Streptomyces sp. 2114.4: one gene and its partner. Each later gene encodes a partner of the first gene's protein in a complex. Links are inferred from orthologs where the notes say so. Each region holds a gene or a part of one and is shown on either strand. Other genes may lie near its edges. The genes, in order: uvrB and CFW40_RS23905.

The links.
Region 2: the proteins of uvrB (region 1) and CFW40_RS23905 are in contact, whole or in part, in a crystal structure (PDB 7EGT), measured with the Thermus thermophilus proteins. The link is inferred for Streptomyces sp. 2114.4 from one-to-one orthologs. Residues at the interface, in WP_096411307.1 of Thermus thermophilus: Glu23, Leu25, Arg26, Asp27, Gly28, Glu29, Arg30, Phe31, Arg55, Glu326, Asp327, Phe328, Glu379, Ser382, Gln383, His398, Gly400, Arg401; in WP_096412145.1 of Thermus thermophilus: His654, Arg656, Phe657, Gln666, Asp668, Glu669, Lys680, Arg681, Leu682, Ser683, Lys685, Tyr686, Ala687.

What each region holds. Positions count from the first base shown.
Region 1 is NZ_FYEY01000001.1:1,853,164-1,859,519, reverse strand. What follows is about bases 2,086-5,041. They hold uvrB (excinuclease ABC subunit UvrB), read left to right. Parts: upstream 2,086-2,475; coding sequence 2,476-4,608; downstream 4,609-5,041. Other genes in these bases: CFW40_RS08110 (TerD family protein), read left to right, coding at 4,878-5,041. In the rest of the region: CFW40_RS08130 (DUF1697 domain-containing protein), read right to left, coding at 1-146; CFW40_RS08125 (methylated-DNA--[protein]-cysteine S-methyltransferase), read right to left, coding at 198-797; CFW40_RS08120 (glycerophosphodiester phosphodiesterase family protein), read right to left, coding at 888-1,772; more of CFW40_RS08110, read left to right, coding at 5,042-5,456; CFW40_RS08105 (TerD family protein), read left to right, coding at 5,572-6,356. UniProt on the Escherichia coli protein: The UvrABC repair system catalyzes the recognition and processing of DNA lesions. A damage recognition complex composed of 2 UvrA and 2 UvrB subunits scans DNA for abnormalities.
Region 2 is NZ_FYEY01000001.1:5,398,859-5,405,225, forward strand. What follows is about bases 2,473-5,439. They hold CFW40_RS23905 (ATP-dependent DNA helicase UvrD2), read left to right. Parts: upstream 2,473-2,825; coding sequence 2,826-5,054; downstream 5,055-5,439. Other genes in these bases: CFW40_RS23910 (hypothetical protein), read left to right, coding at 5,200-5,439. Outside these bases: CFW40_RS23890 (dipeptidase), read left to right, coding at 1-953; nudC (NAD(+) diphosphatase), read left to right, coding at 1,026-1,961; CFW40_RS23900 (mycoredoxin), read right to left, coding at 2,203-2,445; more of CFW40_RS23910, read left to right, coding at 5,440-5,523; CFW40_RS23915 (WhiB family transcriptional regulator), read left to right, coding at 5,673-6,026; CFW40_RS23920 (hypothetical protein), read left to right, coding at 6,023-6,340. UniProt on the Escherichia coli protein: A helicase with DNA-dependent ATPase activity. Unwinds DNA duplexes with 3'-5' polarity. Translocates on single-stranded DNA with 3'-5' polarity. Initiates unwinding more efficiently from a nicked substrate than double-stranded DNA.

The DNA of each region.
Region 1 (6,356 bases):
TCGGCGAAGACGATGTTGCCGGTCTGCAGGAGCACCGAGACCTCGCCAAAGCCCAGGGACTCGGCGAGTTCCAGCTGCTTCGCCTTGGGGAAGGAGTTGTGGCCGCCGACATTGATGCCGCGGAGCAGAGCGATCTGACGGGACATGGGCTGCCCTTCGTAGGAGCCGGCCTCGGCGAGGGCGGACGACGGTCACGATCAGAAGAGCGGAGCGGGCAGCACCCCTTCGAGGGCCAGCAGCAGACGCTTGGTCTCCAGACCACCGCCGAAGCCGCCGATGCCGCCGTCACTGGCGACGACACGATGGCAGGGGACGACGACCGGAAGCGGATTGGCGCCCATCGCGGCGCCCACCGCGCGGGCGGCACCCGGTTCCCCGACCCGGTCGGCGAGGTCCTGATAGCCGACGACGTCGCCATAAGGGACCCCGGCGGCCAGGGCCTGCAGGACCCGGCCGGTGAAGCCGGCGGACAGCGACCAGTCCAGCGGGACGGTGAAGGACTGCAGCTCTCCGGCGAAATAGGCGGTGAGCTCGGCCGTGGCCGTCGCCAGATGAGGAACCGCTGCCGTCGGCGGCCCGCCGAAGAACTGCTCCAGACGGGTCAGCTCCCGGCGGGCCGTCTGCCCGTCGGCATGGAAGACGACACGGACCAGGCCCTCCCGGGTCGCGGCGAGCAGCAGCGGGCCGATCGGTGTCTCCAGCCGCGTCCAGGCCCAGTCGCGCCGGGCCGCCGTCCCTGTCTCCGGTGCGGTGTGAGGCGGCCCCTCCGGACGCGGAGCCTGCTCGGAATTCGTCACCTGATCAGGGTAGGACGCACCACTGACAATGCCGCGGGAAACGGACCGGCTGCCGCCCTGAGCCCGTTCCCCACCGTCTCCGGATCCGGCTCAGTCGTCGTCGCCGCCCACCGCGTCGCGCACCACGTCGGGCTTGTTGGTGATGATGCCGTCGACGCCCAGACCGGCGACCTTCACCGCGGTTGCCGCGTCGTCGACGGTCCAGGTGTACAGGTCCAGCGGTCGTCGGTGCGGGCCCTTCAGACCGTGCACGGCGGCGACGTACTCCGGGGTGACCGCGGTGTGGACGGGGTTGATCTGATCGCAGTACCGCGCGAACTTCGGGAGGTCGGCGACGGACGGGTTGCCGAGAAAGCCCGTCGTGAGGTCCGGCCGCAGGCGGTGCACGGTCTTGAGGGCGTCGGCGTTGAAGCTCTGGATGATCAGACGGCCCTTGACGTGCCCCTTGTCCAGCCAGCCCGCGCGACGCAGCTCGTTGAGGGTCTGCCGCTCGATGCCGGGGTAGAGCTCCGGCGATTTCAGCTCCATCAGCAGGCTCTGGTCGTTGTGCTCGACCTCGTCCATGTAGTCCTCGAGGGTCGGCACCCGCTCCCCGCGGAACTTCCGTCCGAACCAGCTGCCCGCGTCCAGCTTCTCGATCTCGCGGAGCGTGAAGTCCGATACGTTCCACGGGGAGCGGCCGGGAAAGACCTGCTCGACGTTGGTCGTCCGGGCGAGCGAGTTGTCATGGAGGATGACCAGCTCGCCGTCCTTGGTGCGCTGGACGTCGTTCTCGACCCACTCGAAGCCCAGCCGGTCGGCCGCGTCGATCGAGGCGAGGGTGTTCTCGGGCGCGTACGTCGAGGCGCCGCGGTGAGCGATCGTCACCGGAGGGCGTCCGCCCGGTGCGGCCTGGACGACGGTTGTGGAGAGGGCGAGCGCGGACAGACCCATGAGCGCACCGGCGGCAACGGTGGCGACGGGGCGAATACGCATACGGACTCCTCGTGACGTCGTGGACGTGAGCTGACGTGAAGTGACGTGAACCGGGTCGGACGGGCAGAGGCTCGCAGCTGTGCCGTAGCGGGAGGCGGTCGTGTGGTGGCCGGGCGCTGAACGGGGAGTGGCCGGTTTTCCGGTGCGGAGCGACACGCAGTTGCAGGGTGACCGGATTGGCCGTGCCACGGACGTACGACCCGACGCCGTCCAACTTGCCGGAGCCTCGGCATCCGCGCATCTTGACCGATGATGCGTCACCCGTCGTGCGCCTGAACGGTTTTGGTCGAACACACCTCGCGGGGTGGTCCGCCGCGCCGGCTCCGTGCGTGGGCGCGTCGCGCTCCCGGGCCCGGTCACGGAACCGGGCCCGGGACCCGGCCGCGGAGGGGAGCAGGGCCGCTTTCCCGCGTGTCCCGGGTGCCCCACGTGTTCCGCACGTCTCCCGCACGCGAGGGCCACGGCCGGTCTGCGGCGTCACGCGCTCCGGTGCGGCCCACCGGTTCGCCGGCCCTCCGGCCCACCGGCCTGTCGGCCCGCCGTCCCACCGGCCCGCCGCTCCGTGGCGCCCGTCGCCCCCGGCCGCCCCGCCCTCCGTCGCGCCCCGCCCGGCGCCCGGAAAACGACCCCGTCACAGCCCCGAAACCGCAGGTCAGAGCACTGGTCACGTCGATTGTCAGTGCTGAGTCGTACCGTGGATGCCATGCGGCCCGTATCAAACATCGAACGCACGGTGGCGCCCTTCGAGGTCGTCAGCCCCTACCAGCCCAACGGCGACCAGCCCGCGGCCATCGCCGAACTCGACCGGCGTATCCGCGGGGGTGAAAAGGACGTCGTCCTGCTCGGTGCGACCGGCACCGGCAAGTCGGCGACCACCGCGTGGATGATCGAGAAGCTGCAGCGCCCGACGCTCGTCATGGCGCCCAACAAGACCCTCGCGGCCCAGCTCGCCAACGAATTCCGCGAGCTGCTGCCGAACAACGCCGTCGAGTACTTCGTCTCCTACTACGACTACTACCAGCCCGAGGCCTACGTCCCGCAGTCCGATACGTACATCGAGAAGGACTCCTCCATCAACGAGGAGGTCGAACGGCTGCGGCACTCCGCGACGAATTCGCTGCTCACCCGGCGTGATGTCGTCGTGGTCGCCTCGGTGTCCTGCATCTACGGCCTCGGTACGCCGCAGGAGTACGTCGACCGGATGGTGCCGCTGAAGGTCGGCGACGAATTCGACCGCGACGCGCTGCTGCGCCGCTTCGTCGACATCCAGTACACCCGCAACGACGTCGCCTTCACCCGTGGCACCTTCCGGGTGCGCGGCGACACCATCGAGATCTTCCCGGTGTACGAAGAGCTGGCCGTGCGGATCGAGATGTTCGGCGACGAGATCGAGGCGCTGTCCACCCTCCATCCGCTCACCGGCGAGGTCATCAGCGAGGACCGGGAGCTGTACGTCTTCCCGGCCAGCCACTACATCGCCGGCCCGGAGCGCATGGAGCGGGCGATCGCCGGGATCGAGGCCGAGCTGGCGGACAGCCTCGCCACGATGGAGAAGCAGGGCAAGCATCTGGAGGCCCAGCGGCTGCGGATGCGCACCACCTACGACATCGAGATGATGCGTCAGATCGGCTCCTGCTCGGGCATCGAGAACTACTCGATGCACATGGACGGCCGCGAGCCCGGCTCCGCGCCCAACACCCTCCTCGACTACTTCCCGGACGACTTCCTGCTGGTCATCGACGAGTCGCATGTCACGGTCCCGCAGATCGGTGCCATGTACGAGGGCGATGCCTCGCGCAAGCGCACCCTCGTCGAGCACGGCTTCCGGCTGCCGTCCGCCATGGACAACCGGCCGCTGAAGTGGGAAGAGTTCCTGGGGCGCATCGGCCAGACCGTCTACCTGTCCGCGACACCCGGGAAGTACGAGCTCTCCCGGGGCGACGGCTTCGTGGAGCAGATCATCCGCCCGACCGGTCTGGTCGACCCGGAAGTGGTGGTCAAGCCCACCGACGGACAGATCGACGACCTGGTGCACGAGATCCGTACGCGCACGGAGAAGGACGAGCGCATCCTGGTCACCACCCTCACCAAGAAGATGGCCGAGGACCTCACGGACTACTTCCTCGAGCTCGGTATCCAGGTCCGGTACCTGCACAGCGATGTGGACACCCTGCGCCGGGTGGAGCTGCTGCGGGAGCTGCGCTCGGGTGAGTACGACGTCCTGGTGGGCATCAACCTGCTGCGGGAGGGCCTTGACCTGCCCGAGGTCTCCCTGGTGGCCATTCTGGACGCCGACAAGGAGGGCTTCCTGCGGTCCGGTTCGGCGCTCATCCAGACCATCGGACGTGCGGCGCGCAATGTCTCCGGACAGGTGCACATGTACGCCGACAAGGTCACCCCGGCGATGGCGAAGGCCATCGACGAGACCAACCGCCGCCGGGAGAAGCAGCTGGCGTACAACAAGGAGAACGGCATCGACCCGCAGCCGCTCCGCAAGAAGATCGGTGACATCGTCGCCACCCTCGCCCGCGAGGAGATCGACACCCAGGAGCTGCTGGGCTCGGGGTACCGCAAGGGCGCCGCTGCCAAGGAGACCCAGGGCAAGGCGCCGGTCCCGGCGCTCGGCGGCAAGGCCGCGAAGGGCAAGGGCGGCAAGGCGGGCGCGGACCTGACGGACCGTCCCGCCGCCGAACTGGCCGCGCTCATCGAGGAGATGACGGAGCGGATGCGGGCCGCCGCGGCGGAGCTGCAGTTCGAGGTCGCCGCCAGGCTGCGCGACGAGGTGAGCGAACTGAAGAAGGAACTGCGGCAAATGAGGGAGGCCGGGGTGAAGTAAGGGGGGAGCGGCACGGGCGGAGCGGCACGAGCTGCAGCGGCCGGAGCTGAGGGGAGTACCGGGGCGGTGCGGGACCGCCCGCCGGGCCGGCCGCCGAGCCCGCCCCGGCCCGGCATCGCCGCATGTGAACGGGGGTCGGCCGGCGGCGCCCGGGTGTGTTGCAGAAGCGCCACAAACGCGGGTCCGGCGCGCCCTGGGCCCGTCGTCGTGCGTAGGGTCGAAGGGGCCGCCGGAAAGCTGGGCGGGGACAGTACAGAGAGGGGACGGGCGTGTCGGTCAATTTGTCCAAGGGGCAGGGCATCAGCCTGCAGAAGTCCGACGGCGGGAGTCTGACCGCGGTGCGGATGGGGCTGGGGTGGCGTTCCGCGCCGCGCCGTGGCCTGTTCGGCCGGCGGACCAGCGAGATCGACCTCGACGCCTCGGCGGTGCTCTTCGCCGACAAGAAGCCGATAGACGTCGTGTTCTTCCAGCACCTGGTCAGCGACGACGGCGCGGTCCGGCACACCGGCGACAACCTGGTCGGCGGGGCGGGTCAGGGCGGCGACGACGAGGCGATCCTGGTCGACCTGGCGCGGGTGCCGGTGCACATCGACCAGATCGTGTTCACCGTCAACTCCTTCACCGGCCAGACGTTCGCCGAGGTGCAGGACGCCTTCTGCCGCCTGGTCGACGAGACCACGGGCCAGGAGCTGGCCCGGTACACCCTCACGGGCGGCGGCAACTACACCGCACAGGTCATGTCCAAGGTGCACCGCGCCGGCAACGGCTGGCAGATGACCGCCATCGGTGAGCCCTCCGTCGGCCGCACGTTCCAGGACCTCGTGCCGGCGATCCTGCCGCACCTGTAGCCGGCACCACCCTCCGGCCACCGCCGCGGCGGCGCGTACCGGGCCGCGCCGCGAACCCCTGGGCCCGCGCCCGGGGCAGGACCCGGGCATGCCACAACCACCAGGGGGAACCACGATGACGGCCGAGCTGGTCCGGGGGCAGAACCATCCACTGGACCGGACGCGGGTCGAGATCCGGGTGACGGCGGGCTCTCCCGTCATGGCCGGGGTCGCCCTCGGCGACGAGCAGGGCAGGCTCGCCGGCGCCGAGGCGGTGGCCCACCCGGGCGCGCCGCGGCGCACCGGCATCGAGGTCCCCCGTCAGGCGGCCGCCGAGCACCGCATCGCGGTGGACCTCGACGCGCTGCCCGCCGCCGTCCACCGGGTGAGCGTGCTGCTGGCGCTGACCGGCGGGACCGGCCTGACCACCTTCGGCCCGGCCGCCGCACCCGCCGTCACGGTCACCGGTCTCGACGGCACCGCCCTCGCCCGCTACACCGTCACCGGCCTGGGCGCCGAGTCCGCCGTCGTCGCCGTGGAGCTCTACCGCAGGCAGGGTGGCTGGAAGGTACGCGCCGTGGGCCAGGGCTACGCCGGCGGTCTCACGGCCATGCTGGGCGACCAGGGCCTGCCGCAGGCGGCGGAGCTGGCCGCGGAGATCGAGGAAGCGGTCGGCCGGGGGCAGGCCCGTGCGGTCCCGGCGCCCGACCCCGTGGCGGTGAGCCGGTCCGAACGGCCCGGGGCCGGCCCGGCCGCCGCGGCCCGGCCGTCCTCCCCGCATCCTCCCGCATCTGACGGCCCGGCAGCCTCCGGGACCCGACCCGGAACCGGCCCCGGAACCGAACCCGAAAACGTCCCCGGGACCGCTCCCGGGGCCGGAGCGCAGGCCGGAGCCGGGACCCCCGGCAGCGCGGCGCCCGC
Region 2 (6,367 bases), 3.5 Mb from region 1 along the record:
CCGTCAACCTCAAGCTGCTCGTCGAGGGCGAGGAGGAGTCCGGCTCACCGAACTTCCCGGCCCTGATCGAGAAGCACGCCGACCGCCTCGCCTGCGACGCGGTGATCGTCTCCGACACCGGCATGTGGTCCAGGGACACCCCCACGGTGTGCACCGGCATGCGTGGCCTGACGGACTGCCAGATCGACCTCTACGGCCCCGACCAGGACCTCCACTCCGGCTCGTTCGGCGGCGCCGTCCCCAACCCCGCCACCGAGGCCGCCCGGCTGGCCGCCGCGCTGCACGACGCCGACCGCCGGGTCGCCGTCCCCGGCTTCTACGACGGCGTGATCGAGCTCACCGACCGCGAGCGGGAACTCTTCGCCGAGCTGCCCTTCGACGAGGAGGAGTGGCTGCGCACCGCGCACTCCCACGCCCCCCTCGGCGAGGCCGGCAGCACCACCCTGGAACGCATCTGGGCCCGCCCCACCGCCGAGGTCAACGGCATCGGCGGCGGCTACCAGGGCCCCGGCGGCAAGACCATCGTGCCGTCCACCGCACAGCTCAAGCTGTCCTTCCGGCTGGTCGCGGGCCAGAGCGCGGCCGCCGTGCAGCAGTCCGTACGCGACTGGGTCGCCGCCCGCCTCCCGGCCGGCATCCGCCACGAGATCACCTTCTGGGGCGCCACCCGCCCCTGCCTCACCCCGCTCGACCACCCCGCGCTCCAGTCCCTCGTCCGCGCCATGGGCCGGGCCTTCGAGGACAAGATCCGCTTCACCCGCGAGGGCGGCTCCGGACCGGCGGCCGACCTCCAGGACGTCCTCGGCGTCCCGGTCCTCTTCCTCGGCATCTCCGTGCCGTCCGACGGCTGGCACGCACCGAACGAAAAGGTCGAGCTCGACCTGCTGATGAAGGGCGTCGAAACCGCCGCCCTTCTGTGGGGCGACCTCGCGGAGACCTGGCGCCCGGCCTGACCGCGCACCCCCGTACCGCTCCGCGCCCGTACGCAGCAATCACCCACGCCACAGGGGGAGTTGGAAACAGCAGTGACCACCTGGACCGACCACACCGCCGGCCGGCCGCTCACGTTCAGCGCGCCGAGCGGAATTGACCGCTCCGCCCATCACCGTCTCGACGAGGCATGGCTGGCGGCGGCCTGGAGCCACCCGACGACGCGCGTCTTCGTGGTGTCCGGCGGACAGGCGCTGATCGACGACACCCCTGACGGCCGCACCGAGCTGATCATGACGCCGTCCTTCGAGGCGCCGCTGACCGAGGCCCACCGCTACTACCTCGGCACCGACGACGAGGGCGTCAGCTACTTCGCCCTCCAGAAGGACTCGCTGCCCGGCCGCATGGACCAGTCCGCGCGCCCGGCGGGCCTGCGCGAGGCCGGTCTGCTGCTGTCGCCCCGCGACGCGGGCCTGCTGGTGCACGCCGTCGCCCTCGAAAACTGGCAGCGCCTGCACCGCTTCTGCTCACGCTGCGGCGAGCGCACCGTCATCGCCGCCGCGGGGCACATCCGCCGCTGCCCGGCGTGCGGCGCCGAGCACTACCCACGCACCGACCCGGCGGTGATCATGCTCGTCACCGACGAGGAGGACCGCGCCCTCCTGGGCCGGCAGGTCCACTGGCCCGAGGGCCGCTTCTCCACCCTTGCCGGCTTCGTCGAGCCGGGTGAGTCCATCGAGCAGTCGGTGGCGCGTGAAGTCTCCGAGGAGGCCGGCGTCGTCGTCGGCGATGTCGAGTACATCGCCAGCCAGCCCTGGCCCTTCCCCTCCAGCCTGATGCTGGGCTTCATGGCGCGCGCCACGTCGTCCGAGATCCAGGTCGACGGCGAGGAGATCGAAGAGGCCCGCTGGTTCTCCCGCGAGGACCTGCGCGCCGCCTTCGAGTCCGGCGAGGTCCTTCCGCCCTACGGCATCTCCATCGCCGCCCGCCTCATCGAGCTCTGGTACGGCAAGCCGCTGCCCAAGCCGTGAGCGCTGGACGGTGAGCGGGGGCGGGCGGGCCGTATGGCAGTCCGCCCCCGACGCCGTCAGGCAGCAGCCAGCGGGCAGACGGTACGCAGCAGGCAGCAGCCAGCAGGCCGTCGGCCGGTCCCACATGGGGTCCGGCCGACGGCCTGCCGCGTGCACACGGAGCGCAGCCGTCAGACCATCCGGCCGTCGAGCCGTCGAGCCGTCGAGCCGTCGAGCCGTCGAGCCGTCCGGCCATCGGCTGTCAGGCCCCGACCTTCTCCTTGACCTGCGCCAGGGACGGGTTGGTCAGCGTCGAGCCGTCGGGGAACCGCACGGTCGGCACGGTCTGGTTGCCGCCGTTCGCCTTCTCCACGAACGCCGCGGACTCCGGGTCGTGCTCGATGTTGATCTCGGTGTACGCGATGCCCTCGCGGTCCATCTGGCCCTTCAGCCGACGGCAGTAGCCGCACCAGGTCGTGCTGTACATCGTCACAGTGCCCGCCATGCGTCCCGCGCTCCTTCGTTAAGTCTTGATCCGAAACCGCCCGACGCCGTACTCGGCACTCGGCGCGGCCAAGCACCACAACGTACGACGTGCCCGGGGCATTCCCGGGGGGCCACCCCCACCCCTCCCCCCTCCCCACCCACACCCCCGAGAGACCGCCCCCACCGGCCTCGCCTCAGCCCCCACCGCCCCTTCCCGCTGCTGCTGCTGCCGCTGCCGCTGCGCCGCTCTGCGCCGGCTGCTCGCCGCTGAGAAAAGCAAAGCACCCTCCGCGGCCGCGTGCCGGCCGTTGTCCACAGGGGCCGTGATGCGTACGACCGGGGTGCGGCGGCTGTGGACGGGCTTCCCGGGCGGCCGCGCGGACCTGGCAGCATGGCGGGGTGACAGCAGCAACGGACTCCTCTCTCTTCCCGCAGGTGCCTGACTCGGCCGACGGGGTGCTCGACGGGCTCGACCCCGAGCAGCGCGAGGTCGCCACGGCTCTGCACGGTCCCGTCTGCGTGCTGGCCGGTGCCGGCACGGGCAAGACCCGCGCGATCACCCACCGGATCGCCTACGGGGTGCGGGCCGGGATCCTGCAGCCCGCGAGTGTGCTCGCGGTCACGTTCACGGCCCGCGCGGCCGGCGAGATGCGCGGCCGGCTGCGGCAGCTCGGCGCGGGCGGGGTCCAGGCCAGGACGTTCCACTCCGCCGCCCTGCGGCAGCTCCAGTTCTTCTGGCCGAAGGCCGTCGGCGGTGAGGTCCCGCGGCTGCTGGAGCGCAAGATCCAGCTCGTCGCCGAGGCCGCCGCCCGCTGCGGCATCCGGCTGGACCGCAATGAGCTGCGCGATGTCACGGCCGAGATCGAATGGTCCAAGGTCACCCAGACCGTGCCGGCCGACTACCCCGCCGCCGTCGTCAAGGCCGGCCGCGAGGCCCCTCGTGACCCGGCCGAGGTCGGGCAGATCTACCGCACGTATGAACAGCTCAAGCGCGAGCGCGGCAGCATCGACTTCGAGGATGTGCTGCTGCTCACCGTCGGTGTGCTGCAGGACCGGCACGACATCGCCGAGCAGGTCCGGGCCCAGTACCAGCACTTCGTCGTCGACGAGTACCAGGACGTCAGCCCGCTCCAGCAGCGGCTGCTGGAGCTGTGGCTGGGGGACCGCGACACCCTCTGCGTGGTCGGCGACGCCGGCCAGACGATCTACAGCTTCACCGGCGCCACCCCGGACCACCTCCTCAACTTCCGCACCCGCCATCCGAACGCGACGGTCGTCAGGCTCGTCCGCGACTACCGCTCCAGCCCCCAGGTCGTGCACCTCGCCAACGGTCTGCTCTCCCAGGCCAAGGGGCGCGCCGCCGAGCAGCGCCTGGAACTGGTCTCGCAGCGCGAGGCCGGCCCCGAGCCCGTGTACACGGAGTACGCCGACGAGCCCGCCGAGGCCGAGGGCACCGCCCGCCGGATCCGTGACCTGATCGCCGCCGGTGTGCCCGCCGGGGAGATCGCCGTGCTCTTCCGCATCAACGCCCAGTCCGAGGTCTACGAGCAGGCGCTGGCGGACGCCGGGGTGCCGTATCAGCTGCGGGGCGCCGAGCGGTTCTTCGAGCGGCCCGAGGTGCGCGAGGCCGGAGTCAAGCTGCGCGGCGCCGCCCGTTTCGGTGCCAACGACGCGCTGCTCGACGACGCCATGGATCTGCCGTCCGAGGTGCGGGCGGTGCTCAGCGACATGGGCTGGACGAGCAGGCCGCCGGCCGGCTCCGGGGCGGTGCGGGACCGCTGGGAGTCCCTGGCGGCCTTGGTCCGGCTGGCCGAGGACTTCGCCAGGGCCCGGCCCGCGGCCACCCTCGCGGACCTCGTCGCCGAGCTGGACGAGCGGGCGAACGTCCAGCACGCCCCGACGGTCGAAGGGGTGACCCTGGCGTCCCTGCACGCTGCCAAGGGCCTGGAGTGGGATGCCGTCTTCCTGGTCGGCCTCACCGAGGGCATGCTGCCGATCACCTACGCCAAGACTGACGAGCAGATCGAGGAGGAGCGCCGGCTGCTCTATGTCGGCGTCACCCGCGCCCGGCTGCATCTGGGCCTGTCCTGGTCGCTGGCGCGCTCTCCCGGCGGGCGGGCCTCCCGCCGCGCCAGCCGCTTCCTCAGCGGCCTGCGGCCCGGGTCCGGGGCGGCGGCCGGCCGCCGGGCGCCGGGCGCGCTCTCCGGGGGCATCGAGCGCGGCGACGGGGCGGCTGCGGTGGCTCGGCGCCCCCGGCACCGCAGCCCGGCCCGCTGCCGGGTCTGCAACAGGACCCTCACCGACGCGGGCGAGATGAAGCTGATGCGGTGCGAGGACTGCCCCTCGGAGCTCGACGAGGCGCTTTACGAGCGGCTGTGCGCGTGGCGGGCCGAGCAGGCGGCGCGTTCCCGGCAGCCCGCCTACTGCGTCTTCACCGACAAGACCCTGATGGCGATCGCGGAGGCCGTGCCGGGAACCGAAGCGGAGCTTGCGGTCATCTCCGGGGTGGGGCGGCGGAAGTTCGACCGCTACGGCAGTGACGTGCTGGCAATCTGTGCCGGCGAGGAGCTCGTGGGGGCCTCGGAGGACGGGCCCGGGGACGCCGCGAAAAACTCGTCGGAAAAATAGTTTGCGCGCGCGGAGCGCATCCCCATAGCCTTCACAAGCAACGGAGACAACGGTTTCTTTCCGAGATCCGATGGATCCGTGCTGTACTTGAACACCCTGGAACGGGATTCCCGGTCCACCGAGACGCCGAGAGGAGGCGAGCCCAGTGATCAGCATCATCGAGACCAACAAAATGACCGATCTCTCGGTCGTCGCCACCTGCCCGCTCGGCTCCTCGCTCCCTGGTACCGGTATGTCCGGCTTCGGCCGCCTGTCCGGTATGGGAGTCGCGCGTCCCGAGTCCCTCGCTGTGCTGACGCGCGGCGAGCGGAGCGAGCGACCGACCGAGGCACCTGCGGTAGCAGCGGCGGCATCGGCGAATGCCCTTGTCTTCGCGGCGGCCAATGGTGCCGGATCCCGGAAGCAGTACCAGACGCAGCATGAAACGTGGGCCTACCGCGGCCACGAACCCTGGAGAGATCCAGCCTGATCGGCACGATCAGGTCGGCACCTTCCAGGGCCGCGGAACCCACACCGGGATCCGCGGCCCTTTTGTTTTCCCCCAAGCCTCCGGCTAGGGGGGACCCCCACAAGCGCGCCCGCCACCAGCCGGGCCGAACAGACGAGGAACACACCACCGTGCAACTGCAGACGCACACCCCGTCCGTAGCCACCGACCTGATCCCTCCGCCCGACCCTCAGGAGAACTCCTTGCTTCCCCTCACCGAGCTCGACGACGAGATCGACCGCCTCGGCGCCGCCGTTCCGTGCCGCACCTACGACCCCGAGGTCTTCTTCGCCGAGTCCCCGGCCGACGTCGAGTACGCCAAGACGCTGTGCCAGACCTGTCCGGTCCGTGAGGCCTGCCTCGCCGGTGCCAAAGACCGCCGTGAGCCGTGGGGCGTCTGGGGCGGCGAGCTCTTCGTCCAGGGCGTCGTCGTGCCGCGGAAGCGGCCGCGTGGCCGTCCGCGCAAGAACCCGGTCGCGGCATGAACACCATCGGCACAGGAACGATCGACCGTCCCCTCACCCGGGACCCCCAGAAGCAGGACCTCACGATGAACCCCTCCCTCACCGACACCCCCGTCCTTGTGAACACCGACGCGACCGAGTCGCGTCAGAACAGGAACCTCGCCATGCAACTCATCCCAGAAGCTCTGGCGCGTGCGCATATGCACCAACGCCTCCGGGAGGCCGAATCGGAACGCAGGGCGCACCGGCTCGCGGCCGCGCGGCGTATGCAGCGGCGCGCCGAGCGCGCGTCGCTCCGTGCCCGCCGGGCGCTGGCCATGGCCGTGATGCAGTAAGGCGCTGATGCCGCCACCCATGGGGTC